Regions from separate parts of the Rhizobium sp. NZLR10 genome, predicted to be linked through region 1. Evidence: predicted binding sites of a transcription regulator. Region 1 holds the regulator's gene; each other region holds the start of a gene.
The links. The regulator PhoB, encoded in region 1, activates phosphate uptake and scavenging genes when phosphate is short. The targets are predictions, from matches to a motif close to TGTCATNNANCTGTCAT.

Region 1 (4,943 bases):
TCGAAGGAGACGCGGGTGCGCGTCGACGGCTTCTCGAAGATCATCGCCAGCATCTTGCCGGCGAGCGGCTTGTCGCCCGTGCCGGCCTTGAAGGCCTGCTTGCGGGCGAGCGCATCGTTCATGATGGTTCTGAGATCGGCTGAGGTGACCGCGGAAAGATCGAGGAAATGTTTGGGAGCCATGTTCTTACCTGTGCTGCGCCCGAAGGCGGCAATCTCTTCAAGCCGTTTTCTTGACCTTCGCGGCGCGAATGCTCTCGGCGGCGCGCTCGATGCGGTCAAGGCCCTCTCGGGCTTCCTCGGCGGTGACGACGAGGGGCGGAAGAAGGCGGATGACGTTATCGCCGGCGGGTATGCCGAGCAGATGGGCGGCGCGGATCGCCTGCAGCAATTCGGCCGAGGGAATAGCAGCCTTGATGCCGAGCAACAGCCCCTCGCCTCTGATATCCTCGATCACATCGGGATAGCGATCCTTCAGCGAGGCGAGGCCCTGGCGGAAGACGAGTGCTACGTCGCGCACCTGCTGGAGGAAGCCATCGGCGAGGATGATGTCGAGCACGGCGCTGCCGACGGCCATGGCGAGCGGATTGCCGCCATAGGTCGAGCCATGCGTGCCGGCCTTCATGCCGGAGGCGGCCTCTGAAGTAGCAAGGCAGGCGCCGAGCGGGAAACCACCGCCGATGCCCTTGGCAACCGCCATGATGTCGGGCGTGACGCCCGACCATTCATGGGCAAAGAACCTGCCGGTGCGGCCAACGCCGGTCTGGACCTCGTCGAGGATCAACAGCAGGCCGTTTTCGTCGCAAATCTGGCGAAGCGCCTTCATGAATTCGGGGGTGGCAGGACGCACGCCGCCCTCGCCCTGCACCGGCTCGATGAGGATTGCCGCCGTCGCATCGGTGATCGCGGCGCGGACCGCTTCGATGTCGCCGAACGCCACCTGATCGAAACCCGGCGCCTTGGGGCCGAAGCCTTCGAGATATTTCTCCTGGCCACCGGCGGCGATTGTCGCGAGCGTCCGCCCATGGAAGGCGCCCTCGAAGGTGATGATATGGAAGCGCTCGGGATGGCCGTTGGAAAACTGATAACGGCGCGCCGTCTTGATCGCGCATTCGAGCGCTTCAGCACCCGAATTGGTGAAGAACACCTTGTCGGCGAAGGTGGCGTCGGTCAGCCGTTTGGCCAAACGCTCCTGGCCGGGGATCTCATAGATGTTGGAGAGGTGCCAGACCTTGTCGGCCTGCTCCTTCAGCGCGCCGACCACATGCGGATTGCCGTGGCCGACCGAGGTGACGGCAACACCGGCGCCGAAATCGAGATAACGTTCGCCGCTTTCGGTGATCAGCCACACGCCCTCGCCTCGCTCGAACCGCAGCGGGGCACGAGAGTAGGTGTCATAAAGCGGCGCGGCTTCAGCCATGGCGCGGTCTCCCGATCAGAGTTATCAAGCAACGGACTCCGGCTAAGAAAACCAGGCCCGAAAAATTAAAAATGCCGCCTTGCGGCGGCCAGCGGTACTATTTCCTTTTCGCGCTGCAATGTCAACAAAACTGCGCCCTTAGCGCATGCAGCAAGGTTGTACAGCGGTGTTTTCGACCTTCAACAGGCTTTATTGCAGAAATGACACGCTGGGGCAGCAAGTTGGGGAAAACTCCGAATTCGATTCATCCGGATTCATGCGACTCTTGTCACGGAGTCACGCTCACACTAGGTTAAAGTTCAATTACTAGACTGCATGCGGCGGAACTAGTCACCAAAATTGATCAAGCGTTTCTTGTTTCGGAGCTTCCGAGGCAACGGTGAGGGATTCTGCCATCACCAACGCAGAAGGTGGAGACAGGGCATGAACTGGACAGACGAGCGGGTCGAGAAACTCAAGAAGCTTTGGGCCGAAGGACTGAGCGCCAGCCAGATCGCGGCGCAACTTGGCGGTGTCAGCAGAAACGCTGTAATCGGCAAGGTGCACCGCCTGAGCCTTCCGGGCCGCGCCAAGGCCGGCGGCACGGCCGCCACGGCCCGAACGCCGAAACGCAATACATCGGCGCCGCGCGCGCCGAACTTCGCCTCTCGGATCACCACCCGCACCGTTACCCGCCAGCAGGGCGCAACGATGCTGAAGGAAGAGATCGAGATCGAAACGGTCGAGGAAATGGAATACGTGCCGAAAGGCAACGTGGTCGTGCCGATCTCCCGCCGCCTCGGCCTGACGGAACTGACCGAACGCACTTGCAAGTGGCCGGTCGGCGATCCGCTGAAGGATGACTTCCACTTCTGCGGCTGCGAGTCCCCCGACAATTCACCCTATTGCGGCTATCACCAGAAACTCGCCTACCAGCCCGTCAACGAACGCCGCCGGGCGGCAGCGCGGGCGAGCTGAACGGGTGACATTGTCGACATGCAAAAACGGGCTGGAAGGCCCGTTTTTTTATGTGAGTACGTTGGGTGTGGCTGCCCCTCATCCGCCTGCCGGCACCGACCGGGGTCGAGACGAGTGGCTCGACCCCGGTCGGGTTAGGGTGAGGGGCAGAGCTTGCTCGACTTTATCGGAAACCCCTCAGGCTTCCATCGAATAGCCGGCGCCGCGGACGGTGCGGATGACGTCTTGCATGTTGGAGAAGTTCAGCGCCTTGCGCAGGCGGCCGACATGGACGTCGACGGTGCGTTCGTCGACATAGATATCGTGGCCCCAGACGCCGTCGAGAAGCTGCGAGCGGGAGAAGACCCGGCTCGGCGACGACATCAGGAATTCCAGCAGGCGGAATTCGGTGGGGCCGAGGCGGACTTCGCGGCTTTTGCGATGGACGCGATGGGTTTCGCGGTCGAGTTCGATATCGCCGCATTTCAGCACCGTCGACAGCACCTCGGGACGGGCGCGGCGTAGCATCGCCTTGACGCGGGCAACGAGCTCCGGGGTCGAGAACGGCTTGACGACGTAATCGTCGGCCCCGGTCGACAGTCCGCGGACGCGCTCGCTCTCTTCGCCGCGCGCCGTCAGCATGATGATCGGCAGACGTTCGGTTTCCGGCCGCATGCGCAGGCGCCGGCAGAGTTCGATGCCGGAGACGCCGGGCAGCATCCAATCGAGGATGAGCAGGTCGGGCGTGCGCTCCTGAAGCCTGATTTCGGCTTCGTCGCCACGAAGGATAGTATCGACCTCGAAGCCTTCCGCTTCGAGATTGTAGCGAAGAAGCACGCTCAAGGCTTCCTCGTCTTCAACAACTGCAACTCTCGGGATCATGCCTGTCGGTCTCCTCGCGCATGTTCCTTAAACCGGGGTGATTTAAGCAATGCATCCTGCGCAAATTCAGAAAGGTGGCTGCGACCTCTTTGCGCGCCCGGATGGGCGCGCACGCAACGGCTAGTATGGGCTTTATTCCGTGACCGCGCCGACGGTGTTGGCGCTGTCGTCTTTCGGACGGTCACCTTCCGGCTGTGCGCCGGTCGCCATGTAGTAGATCGTCTCGGCGATGTTGGTGGCGTGGTCGCCGATGCGCTCGATGTTCTTGGCGCAGAAGAGCAGATGCGTGCAGCTGGTGATGTTGCGCGGATCTTCCATCATGTAGGTCAGCAGCTCGCGGAACAGCGAGGTGTACATCGCGTCGATCTCGTTGTCGCGTTCACGGATCGCATTGGCCTTGTCGGCGGAGCGCGTCGTGTAGACGTCGAGCACTTCCTTGAGCTGGACGAGCGCCAGCTCGGACAGATGCTCGAGACCGCGGGCGAGCTTGCGCGGAACGCCGGTGCTCTGCACGGCGATGACGCGCTTGGCGGTGTTCTTGCCGAGGTCGCCGACGCGTTCGAGATCGGCGGCGATGCGGATCGAACCCATGATTTCGCGCAGGTCCGAGGCCATCGGTTGACGGCGGGCGATGGTAACGATCGCCTTGTCGCCGATTTCTCGCTCGGCGTGATCGAGGATCACATCGTCGGAGATGACCTTCTGCGCCAGCGCGGTATCGCCGTTGACGAGCGCCCGGACGGCCTCGCTGACCATCTGCTCGGCCAGGCCGCCCATTTCGGAAATCCGCCTGGACAGGAACTTCAGATCATCATCATAGGCAGAAAAAATATGTGTCGATGCCATGGGGCTTTATCCTCGAATAACGGGAAGGCTTGGTGTCGCCAAAATCAACCGAAGCGACCCATGATGTAGTCCTGGGTGCGCGGATCGTCGGGATTGGTGAACATCTTGTCGGTGTCGTTCTCCTCGACGAGATTGCCGAGGTGGAACATGGCGGTGCGCTGCGAGACGCGCGCGGCCTGCTGCATGGAGTGGGTGACGATGACGATCGTGTAGTTCTCGCGCAGTTCGTGGATCAGTTCCTCGACCTTGGCGGTGGCGATCGGGTCGAGCGCCGAGCAGGGCTCGTCCATCAGGATGACTTCAGGGCTGACGGCGACGGCGCGGGCAATGCAGAGGCGCTGCTGCTGACCGCCGGACAGGCCGGTGCCGGATTCATGCACGCGGTCCTTGACCTCGTTCCAGAGGCCGGCACGCTGCAGGCTGGTCTCGACGATCTGGTCGAGATCGGCCTTCGACTTGGCAAGGCCATGGATGCGCGGGCCGTAGGAGACGTTTTCATAGATCGTCTTCGGGAACGGGTTCGGCTTCTGGAAGACCATGCCGACGCGGGCGCGAAGTTCGACGACGTCGATATCGGGATCATAGATATCGTCGGTATCAAGCGTGATCTTGCCGGTGACCCGGCAGCCGTCGATCGTGTCGTTCATGCGGTTTAGGCTCCGCAGGAAGGTCGACTTGCCGCAGCCGGACGGGCCGATCAGCGCGGTTACGGTGTTTTCGCGGATGTTCAGGTTCACATCGAAAAGCGCGCGCTTCTCGCCATAGTAAACCGAGACATCCTTGCCGATCATCTTATAAGGGACGTTGCTCATCTTCTGATCCAGCGCTTTTTCAACTGCAGCTTCCGTCAACATGTTCAT
Region 2 (4,943 bases), on a different contig from region 1:
CGCGGGGCAAAGGGCCAGGCGGCACTGACCGAGGCGGCAGGAATGCTGCTCGGCAAGGCATCTGAGAACCCCATCATCGCCGGTATCCGGCCGGAGGGCATGCCTGATTCGGCTCAGCTGGTGCTCGTCATCGATCGCGAAAAGGCCAATACCTTCGGCGTCGCCTTCGCCGACATCAACAGCACGATCACCGCCAATCTCGGTTCGAGCTACGTCAACGACTTCCCGAATTCCGGCCGCATGCAGCGCGTCATCGTGCAGGCACAGGACAAGAGCAGGCTTCAGGCCGAAGACCTGATGAAACTCAACGTCCGCAATGCGAGCGGCGGCATGGTGCCGCTCTCATCCTTCGCGGTCGCCGAGTGGCAGAAGGGGCCGGCGCAGATCGTCGGTTACAACGGCTATCCCTCTGTTCGCATTTCGGGCGCTCCGGCGCCGGGATATTCATCGGGCGCGGCGATTACCGAAATGGAACGGCTGGCCTCCGAGCTTCCCGACGGCTTCGGCTTCGAATGGACCGGCCAGTCGCTGGAGGAGCTCAAATCGGGATCGCAGGCGCCCTTCCTGTTCGGTCTCAGCATCCTTTTCGTCTTCCTGCTGCTATCGGGGCTATACGAGAGCTGGTCGATCCCGTTGTCGGTGATGCTGGTCGTGCCGCTTGGGGTCATCGGCTGCGTGCTCGCGGTAATGAGCCGCGACATGTCCAACGACATCTACTTCAAGGTCGGCCTGATCGCGATCATCGGTCTGTCGGCGAAGAACGCCATCCTGATCGTCGAATTCGCCAAGGACGGCTTTGCCGAGGGAAAATCGCTGATGGATGCCGCGATCGAAGGCGCTCGGCTGCGCTTCCGGCCGATCATCATGACCTCGCTCGCCTTTACATTGGGCGTGGTGCCGCTGGCAATCGCCACCGGCCCAAGTGCGGCCAGCCAGAATGCGATCGGCACCGGCGTGCTGGGAGGCATGGTCTCGGCGACGGTGCTGGCGATCTTCTTCGTTCCCGTCTTCTTCGTCTTCGTGCTGCGTCTCTTGAGGACGAAGCGGCCGGAGACTGTGAACGAGGAGGCACCGGCCGGGCAGGAACCGGCAACGGTGACGTCGCCGACATAGGGTGACCAGTCACCCGAGGTGAAGGTTCACCCGAGGCGACGAATAACCTGAGGTGAGGAGTTGGCGGGTTGCCTTGTGTAATCCGCCAGAAACCTATCCACCGGGCTTCGGCGTGATCGTCACGTCGGCGCCATAGGCATCGCGCAGTTCACTTTCCTGTCCCGGCTGCCGGTCGGCCGCCTGGTGCAGCAGGGTCGACACGTATCCTTGCGAGCGCGTCCCCTCGATCAACGTGATATCGGCATTTCCAGGATTGTCGGAACGCTCGAACCATTCGACGGGGCGGTGCAGAAAATTCATTTCGACCGCCCGGTTGGTGACGCCATGGCCGACGATCACGACGTTGTGGCTGCTATTTTCAGCGTCGCGCATGACGGTCTGAAGGAAAAGGCGGACACGCTGGGCCACATCCGCCCGGCTCTCGCCATCTGGCGGCCGCGCGTAGAACTTGCCGCTGTTGCTGCGCAGTCTCGCCCATTTTTCGAATTCCTCGGGAAATTTCTGCTTCTGTTCGGCATGGTCATAGATTTCGGTGAACAGACCGAAATCCTGCTCGCGCAGCAGGTAATCCTCCCGGATTTCGCCGACATAGCTTTCCGGCAGGGCTGTAAGCAAGGCATCCTTGCTTTGCCGTGTTCTGAGGAATGGCGAGTACCAGATCTGCAGCTTGCCGAAATCCGCGCCCGGCAGTGTCTTCAAATAGGAGGCGATCGCGCCGCCGGCTTCCACCGCTTGGCGGTGACCCCACTCAGTCAGCGGCACATTGTGATCGCCGAATTGCCGATAGGCCTGTTCGTTGAGGTTGCCGAGAGATTCGCCGTGGCGAACGAGAAAGAGACGCATCAGCCATCCCGCAATGTCGGATCTGGAATCGCCTTCATCATGAACGCGCTCGATGGAGAGGGCAATATTGCCGGCGCGCAGGGCTTTTCCCCAGTCTGTCATCTTCCTGAAACACGAGTCTGGTTTTGGAAGGCTAGATGAAAGATGGGGCATGAGCGACAGCTCGTGATAGACATGATGGAACCCAGACATTTCCGAACGCTCTTCATTTCCGATGTCCATCTCGGCTCGAAGGCCGCGAAGGCCGATTTCCTTTTGGATTTCCTGCGCCACCACGAGGCCGATACGATCGTGCTCGTCGGCGACATCGTCGACGGCTGGCGCCTGAAGCGCAGCTGGTACTGGCCGCAGGTCTGCAACGATGTCGTCCAGAAGCTGCTGCGCAAGGCCCGCAAGGGCACACGCGTCGTCTATATCCCCGGCAATCACGACGAATTCCTGCGCGACTTCCCGGGAATGCATTTCGGCGGCATCGAGGTCGTCGACCGCATGATGCATGATGGCGCCGACGGCAAAAAATACCTGATTTTGCACGGCGACGAGTTCGATGTGGTCGTCCGCAACGCACGCCTGCTCGCCTATCTCGGCGACTGGGCCTACGATACTGCTATCCGCATCAACATCCTCCTGGCGGCAGTGCGCCGACGCCTCGGCATGCCTTACTGGTCGTTCTCGGCCTGGGCGAAGCTGCAGGTCAAGCATGCCGTCAACTTCATCGGCGAGTTCGAGCGCGTCGTGACAGAGGAAGCCCGCAAAAGCGGCGCCGACGGCGTGATCTGCGGACACATCCATCATGCCATCATCCAGGACATGGACGGCATCCGCTACATCAATACGGGCGATTGGGTGGAAAGCTGCACGGCGGTGGCCGAGCACGACGACGGCACGTTCGAACTGATCACCTGGCGGGCGCTTGCCAGCAGTGTGCCGGCGCTTGCCGCCATCGAAATGCATGACCAGGGCGAGTTCGCCCCGCAGGCCGCGTGATTTGGGGGGCGCCTGATTTGAGGGCCGTCTGATTTTTGGGGCCGGCGTATCAGCGCCGCGCGCTCCAGGAGTTTAGCCGTTACCGTCAGGCGACAGGCACTATTTATTTTCTAAAACGTTTCAGTAGGGCTATTTCTCGCAATGGTCGCCTCCAGGGTGGTGTGTTAGGACAACGATCAGTTTCCTTCAGGTCCACCGATGATTCCCGCTCAACATTCCCCGAGTGAGGGAGCGCCTCCGCGCTTCCGGCTGCTCAGCGCGCTTTCCTATTGCGCGCCACTGCTCGTCAACGGCATCGTTCTGCCGTTCTTTCCGATGTGGCTCGCAACCCACAGCTTCAGCGACCACGAGATCGGCGTTATCCTTGCCATACCGATGGTGGTTCGCGTGTTGGTGGCGCCTGTTGTCGCCATGATCGCCGACCGTTTGAAGGAGCGCGCCGACGTGCTGCTCTGGTCGGGCAGCCTGTCGCTGCTGACGGCGATCGCGCTCTTCTGGACGACGACCTTCTGGCCGGTGACGATCGTCTATGCACTGCAGGGCGCCACTTTCGCGCCCTATGTGCCCGTCGTCGAATCGATCGTCATCTCGGGCGTGCGCCGCTGGGGCCTCGATTACGGGTCAATGCGCGTCTGGGGTTCGATTGCCTTCATCGTCTCGACGCTGGTCGGTGGCCAGCTGATCAGCCGGTGGGGCGGCGGGATGGTGCTTGATATCATGGTGTTCGGCTTTGCCATGACCGTGGTGATGGCGATCTTCTGCCCGCGCATCGGGCCGACGCGTCGGCGTGGCCAGCCGATCAACATTCCGGCCGCCACCGGCAGCGGGTTGCGCGAGCCGCACTTGCTGCTGCTGCTGATCGGTGTCGCCATTCAGCAGTCCAGCCATGCGGTGCTCAACGCCTTTTCATCGATCTACTGGCATCATCTCGGCTTTTCCGGCACTGAGGTCGGCCTGCTCTGGAGCGTCGGCGTCGCTTCCGAAGTGACGGTGTTCTTCCTGTCGAAGCGTCTCAACCGGCGCTTCGACGCCTGGACCCTGATCCGCTTCGGCTGCGCGGTCAGCGTCTGCCGCTGGATACTGTTTCCGATGAATACCGGCTTTGCCGGTTTTTTCCTGCTGCAATGTTTCCACGGCTTCACCTATGCCTTCGTGCATACCGGGGTGCAGCGGCGGATCATGGCGACGGTGCAGGAGACGCAGGAATCCTCGGCGCAAGGCGCCTACTTCTTCTATGTCGGCATGGCAATGGCGCTGATGACGCTGGCGTCGGGTTATCTCTATGCCTGGCTCGGCGTCGTCAGCTATTACGTTATGGCGCTGGTGGCGTTCTCCGGCCTCGGCTTGGTCATCTCGGCCTACTACCTTCAGCCCCAAAACGTGCTTTCGGGCGGAAAGACCAGGGAAGCGGCGTAGCGCAGGCCGGGTTCGCGATCGCGGGCAAGCAGCAGCGGACCGTCGAGATCGACGAAATCGGCATTCTGGGCGAGCAGTGCGGCCGGCGCCATGGCAAGCGAGGTGCCGACCATGCAGCCGATCATGATGCTGAAACCGAGCCGTTCTGCCTCGGCCTTCATCGCCAGGGCCTCCGTCAGGCCTCCCGTCTTGTCGAGCTTGATGTTAATCGCGTCATAGCGGTCTGCAAGGCTTGCGAGATCGCCGGTGTGGTGGACACTTTCGTCGGCGCAGACGAGAAGCGGGCGACGGATTTCGGCAAGCAGAGCGTCGCGGCCGGCCGGCAGCGGCTGCTCGACGAGAGCCACACCCGCTTGCGCCGCGATGTTGAGATGTCGTTCCAGCACGGCTTCCGGCCAGCCTTCATTGGCGTCAAGGATGATGGCGGCATCGGGTGCGGCCGCGCGGACGGCGCGGATACGGCTTTCATCGTCGCCGGTTCCGACCTTGACCTTGAGCAGCGCGCGGCCTGCATGTTCGCGAGCCTTTGCGGCCATCACCTCCGGCTCACCGAGCGAGATGGTGTAAGCGGTGGTGAGCGGCTT
Region 3 (4,943 bases), on a different contig from region 1:
GCACAGGACGAGGAATTCGTCATCTCGCACTCCGACAACGTCCAGGCGACCGGCTTCGTCGAGCACCTGAAGCTTCCGCATTATGTGGACTTCCAGGCCGAACTCGATCTCGTCCGCCGCATGCGTCGCGAATTCGAAGCCGCCCGCAACGCTGGCGAAGACATGAAGGAGGCCGCCGAATGAGCGATCTGGCCAGCTACAACTTCGCCTATCTCGACGAACAGACCAAACGGATGATCCGCCGCGCCATCCTGAAAGCGATCGCCATTCCCGGCTATCAGGTGCCTTTCGCTTCGCGCGAAATGCCGATGCCTTACGGCTGGGGCACCGGTGGCGTGCAGGTGACGGCCTCGATCATCGGACCGGATGACGTGCTGAAGGTCATCGACCAGGGTGCCGACGACACGACCAACGCCGTTTCCATTCGCGCTTTTTTCCAGAAGGTCGCCAATGTCGCGGTGACGACGCGCACAGGCGAGGCGACGATCATCCAGACGCGCCACCGCATTCCGGAAGAGAAGCTCGGGCCCGGCCAGGTGCTCGTTTACCAGGTGCCTATCCCCGAGCCGCTGCGTTTCCTCGAACCGCGCGAGACCGAGACGCGCAAGATGCATGCTCTCGAGGAATACGGCCTGATGCATGTGAAGCTCTACGAGGATATCGCCCATAACGGCCGCATCTCCAAGACCTATGCCTATCCGGTGAAGGTACACGGCCGTTACGTCATGGACCCGTCGCCGACGCCGAAATTCGACAATCCGAAGATGCATATGTCGGACGCGCTGCAGCTTTTCGGCGCGGGACGCGAGAAGCGCATCTATGCGGTTCCGCCCTATACCGACGTCGTCAGCCTGGATTTCGATGACTATCCCTTCGACATCCAGCGCTTCGACAAGCCCTGCGCCCTTTGCGGTGCCGAGGATGTCTATCTGGACGAGGTGGTTCTCGACGACAAGGGCGGGCGCATGTTCGTCTGCTCCGACACCGATCACTGCGAAGACCGCCGCGCCCATGGGCATGCCGGCGAGATGTTGGCCCGGGAGGCTGCAGAATGAGCGATATCCCGCTTCTCAAAGTCCATGACGTTTCGAAATTTTACGGCAACCGGATCGGCTGCCGCGACGTCTCCTTCGATCTCTGGCCGGGCGAAGTGCTCGCCATCGTCGGCGAGTCCGGCTCCGGCAAGACGACACTGCTGAACTGCCTCTCCACCCGGCTGCTGCCGAGCACTGGCAGCGTCGAATACCACATGCGCGACGGCAGCTACCGCGACCTCTACCGCATGAACGAGGCCGAGCGGCGTTTCCTGATGCGCACCGACTGGGGCTTCGTGCACCAGAATCCGGCCGACGGCCTGCGCATGACCGTCTCCGCCGGCGCCAATGTCGGCGAACGGCTGATGGCGATCGGCGACCGGCACTATGGCACGATCCGCGCTTCGGCGATCGATTGGCTGGAGCGCGTCGAGATCGACGCCGACCGCATCGACGACCAGCCGCGCGCCTTTTCCGGCGGCATGCGCCAGCGCCTGCAGATCGCCCGCAACCTCGTCACCGGCCCGCGCCTCGTCTTCATGGACGAACCCACGGGCGGCCTCGACGTCTCGGTGCAGGCACGCCTGCTCGATCTGGTGCGCGGCCTCGTTAACGATCTCGGCCTGTCGGCGATCATCGTCACCCACGATCTCGCCGTCGCCCGCCTGCTCTCACACCGGATGATGGTGATGAAGGACGGCTACGTCATCGAACACGGGCTCACCGACCGGGTGCTCGACGACCCGCGCGAACCCTACACGCAACTGCTCGTCTCCTCGATCCTGCAGGTCTGAGCAATTCAAGACTTTACAGCGTCCTTGCGCGTCTTTTCAGGGCCCGGCGCTGTAAATCCGAAACCAGGAAAGAAGACATCATGCCAACGCCCCTCGTCGTTTCCGAAGTCTCGAAAAGCTTCACCATGCACCTGCGCGACGGCATCAGGCTGCCCGTCGTTTCCAATGTCGCCTTCTCGGTCGCCTCAGGCGAATGCGTCGTGCTCGGCGGCCCATCGGGCGTCGGCAAGAGCTCGCTGCTCAAGATGATCTACGGCAATTATGCCGTCGACACTGGCCAGATCCTCATACGCCACGACGGGCGCATCGTCGACCTCGCCGCCGCCGATCCGCGCACCGTGCTCAACGTGCGGCGCCACACGCTCGGCTATGTCAGCCAGTTCCTGCGCACAGTACCGCGCGTCGCGGCGGTCGATGTGGTTGCCGAACCGCTTGTGGCGCGCGGCGAAGACGCCGCCACGGCACGGGAAAAGGCGGGCGCCCTGCTTGCCAGGCTCAACCTGCCGGAAGCGCTCTGGCAACTTCCACCCGCCACCTTCTCCGGCGGCGAGCAGCAGCGCGTCAACATCGCCCGCGGCTTCATCACCGAGCACACGATCCTGCTTCTCGACGAACCCACAGCCTCGCTCGATGCCAAAAACCGTGCCGTCGTCGTCGGCATGATCGAGGAGAAGAAGAAGGCGGGTGTCGCGCTTCTCGGCATTTTCCACGACGAGGAAGTGCGCGAGGCGGTCGCCGACCGCATCCTCGACGTCCAGCTGTTCTCGCCTGGAAAGATCGCCGCATGAGCCGCAAGCTTGGCATCGAGCCCTATGTGCATGAGACGGCATCCGTCAGCGACTCCACCTTCGGGCGCTATACGGAGGTCTCCGAGCGCTGCCGCATCAGCGAGGCCACGTTCGGCGACTATTCCTACATCATGCAGGATGGCTCAGTCTGGTGCGCAACGATCGGCAAGTTCGTCAATATTGCCGCCGCCGTGCGCATCAACGCCACCAATCATCCGACCTGGCGGGCGACGCTGCATCATTTCACCTATCGTGCCGCCGACTACTGGCCGGACGGCGACATGGAAACCGATTTCTTCGCCTGGCGGCGGGCAAACCGCGTGACGATCGGCAACGATGTCTGGATCGGCCATGGGGCGACCATCCTGCCCGGCGTCACCGTCGGCAACGGCGCGGTGATCGGCGCCGGTGCGGTGGTATCGAAGGATGTCGCTCCCTACGCGATCGTCGGCGGCGTGCCGGCCAAACCAATCCGCGAACGCTTTCCAAGAGAGATCGGCGAACGGATGGACAGGCTTTCCTGGTGGGATTGGGAGCACGACCGGCTGCGCCAGGCGCTGGAGGATTTCCGCAACCTGAGCGCGGAAGATTTCCTGTTCCGCTACGGTGGTTAAACCGCCGATATAGATGCGCAACAAGCGCGGGGATATGTGACAGGACTTACACAAATATGACATGGGAGGTTCATCAAGCGGGACTAATGCGATGCTGACCAAGGCCTGGAGTGCAAAGGGAAAGCATGATGTTCGAGCTGAAGAATGTCACACGTCGTTTCGGAAAAAAGCTCGCCGTCGATTCCGTCACGCTCGACATTCCTCAGGGCCAGATGGTCGGCATCATCGGCCGATCCGGCGCCGGCAAGTCGACGCTCTTGCGCATGATCAACCGGCTGCAGGAACCGAGCTCCGGCTCCATTCATTTCGCCGGCGTCGAGGTCTCCGGGCTTCGCGGCCGGGCGTTGCGCAACTGGCAACGCGATTGCGCGATGATCTTCCAGCAGTTCAACCTGGTGCCGCGCCTCGACGTTCTGACCAATGTCATGCTCGGCCGCCTCAACCACCGCTCGACGCTTCTGAGCCTGCTCAACATCTTCACCCGCGAGGAACGTGTGCATGCCATCGCTGCGCTCGAACGCCTCGGCATCGAGCAGACGGCGTTGCAGGCATCCGGCACGCTTTCCGGCGGCCAGCAGCAGCGCGTGGCGATTGCGCGAGCGCTGATGCAGAACCCGAAGATGGTTCTCGCCGACGAGCCGATCGCCTCGCTCGATCCGCTGAATGCCAAGATCGTCATGGATGCGCTGCGCGATATCAACGAGCGCGAGGGCATCACCGTCATCACCAACCTTCACACGCTCGACACCGCCCGCAACTATTGTGAGCGCATCGTCGGCATGGCCAGCGGCCGCGTCGTCTTCGACGGCAAGGCCTCGGAACTGACCGCCGAGGCAGTGAAGGCAATCTACGGAACGGACAAGGATGGCGCCGGCATCGACGAAACGATGACCTCGACATCCATCAATATCGCTCCCGAGCGGGCAGACAATCAATCCGCCGGCGCCCAACCGCTGGCGCTGGCCGGTCTCTGAGCGAGGCGGCCGCGATCGCGCGCCCGCGTCAAGGGCACACTTCTTCGTAACGGAAGACCGGGGGCACCGGTCAATAGGAGAGACACATGTTGAAGAAAGCACTCTTTGCGGCAACGGCGCTCTTCGCGCTCGCCGGCGCCGCCAACGCGGCAGATCTCAAGGAATTCCGCATCGGCATTCTCGGCGGCGAAAACGAAACCGACCGCCTGCGCAACTATGCCTGCCTTGCCGACCACCTGAAGCAGGAATTCGGCTTCGAGAAGGTGTCGCTGTTCCCCGCCGCCGACTATGACGGCGTTATCCAGGGCCTGCTCGGCGGCACGCTCGACTTCGCCGAACTCGGCGCTTCCGGCTACGCAGCCATTTACATCAAGGACGAGAAAGCTGTTACGCCGATCCTGACGACGCAGCAGAAGGACGGCTCGACGGGTTACTACTCGGTCGGTCTCGCCCTGAAGTCCTCCGGCATTAAGAACATCAAGGACGCCAAGGGCAAGAGGCTCGGCTACGCCGATCCAGATTCCACCTCCGGCTATCTCGTGCCGCTGACGCAGATCCCCAAGGACACGGGCATGCCGAACGACAAGTTCTTCGCCTCGACGCAGTTCAACGGCGGCCACGAGAACAACCTGCTTGCCGCTTATGACGGCAAGGTCGACGTTGCCGTCGACGACTCGTCGGGCATCGGCGAATTCAAGGACGGCTACACCTCCGGCACCTTCCGCAAGGAAGTCGACAA

Region 2: the regulator PhoB is predicted to act here: its motif matches at 2,053-2,069, upstream of HJB82_RS26310 (UDP-2,3-diacylglucosamine diphosphatase).
Region 3: the regulator PhoB is predicted to act here: its motif matches at 3,276-3,292, upstream of phnC (phosphonate ABC transporter ATP-binding protein).

What each region holds. Positions count from the first base shown of each region.
Region 1 covers NZ_JABDWE010000032.1:13,384-18,326, forward strand. Annotated here, with positions in the region: gene argF (ornithine carbamoyltransferase) at 1-182, opposite strand, end outside; gene HJB82_RS30885 (aspartate aminotransferase family protein) at 220-1,419, opposite strand; gene HJB82_RS30890 (GcrA family cell cycle regulator) at 1,843-2,376, shown strand; gene phoB (phosphate regulon transcriptional regulator PhoB) at 2,554-3,237, opposite strand; gene phoU (phosphate signaling complex protein PhoU) at 3,370-4,083, opposite strand; gene pstB (phosphate ABC transporter ATP-binding protein PstB) at 4,128-4,943, opposite strand.
Region 2 covers NZ_JABDWE010000021.1:21,585-26,527, forward strand. Annotated here, with positions in the region: gene HJB82_RS26300 (efflux RND transporter permease subunit) at 1-1,113, shown strand, start outside; gene HJB82_RS26305 (histidine phosphatase family protein) at 1,207-1,956, opposite strand; gene HJB82_RS26310 (UDP-2,3-diacylglucosamine diphosphatase) at 2,101-2,943, shown strand; gene HJB82_RS26315 (MFS transporter) at 3,142-4,359, shown strand; gene dgcA (N-acetyl-D-Glu racemase DgcA) at 4,311-4,943, opposite strand, start outside.
Region 3 covers NZ_JABDWE010000018.1:109,070-114,012, reverse strand. Annotated here, with positions in the region: gene HJB82_RS24330 (carbon-phosphorus lyase complex subunit PhnI) at 1-183, shown strand, start outside; gene HJB82_RS24325 (alpha-D-ribose 1-methylphosphonate 5-phosphate C-P-lyase PhnJ) at 180-1,055, shown strand; gene phnK (phosphonate C-P lyase system protein PhnK) at 1,052-1,828, shown strand; gene phnL (phosphonate C-P lyase system protein PhnL) at 1,909-2,616, shown strand; gene HJB82_RS24310 (DapH/DapD/GlmU-related protein) at 2,613-3,230, shown strand; gene phnC (phosphonate ABC transporter ATP-binding protein) at 3,359-4,204, shown strand; gene phnD (phosphonate ABC transporter substrate-binding protein) at 4,291-4,943, shown strand, end outside.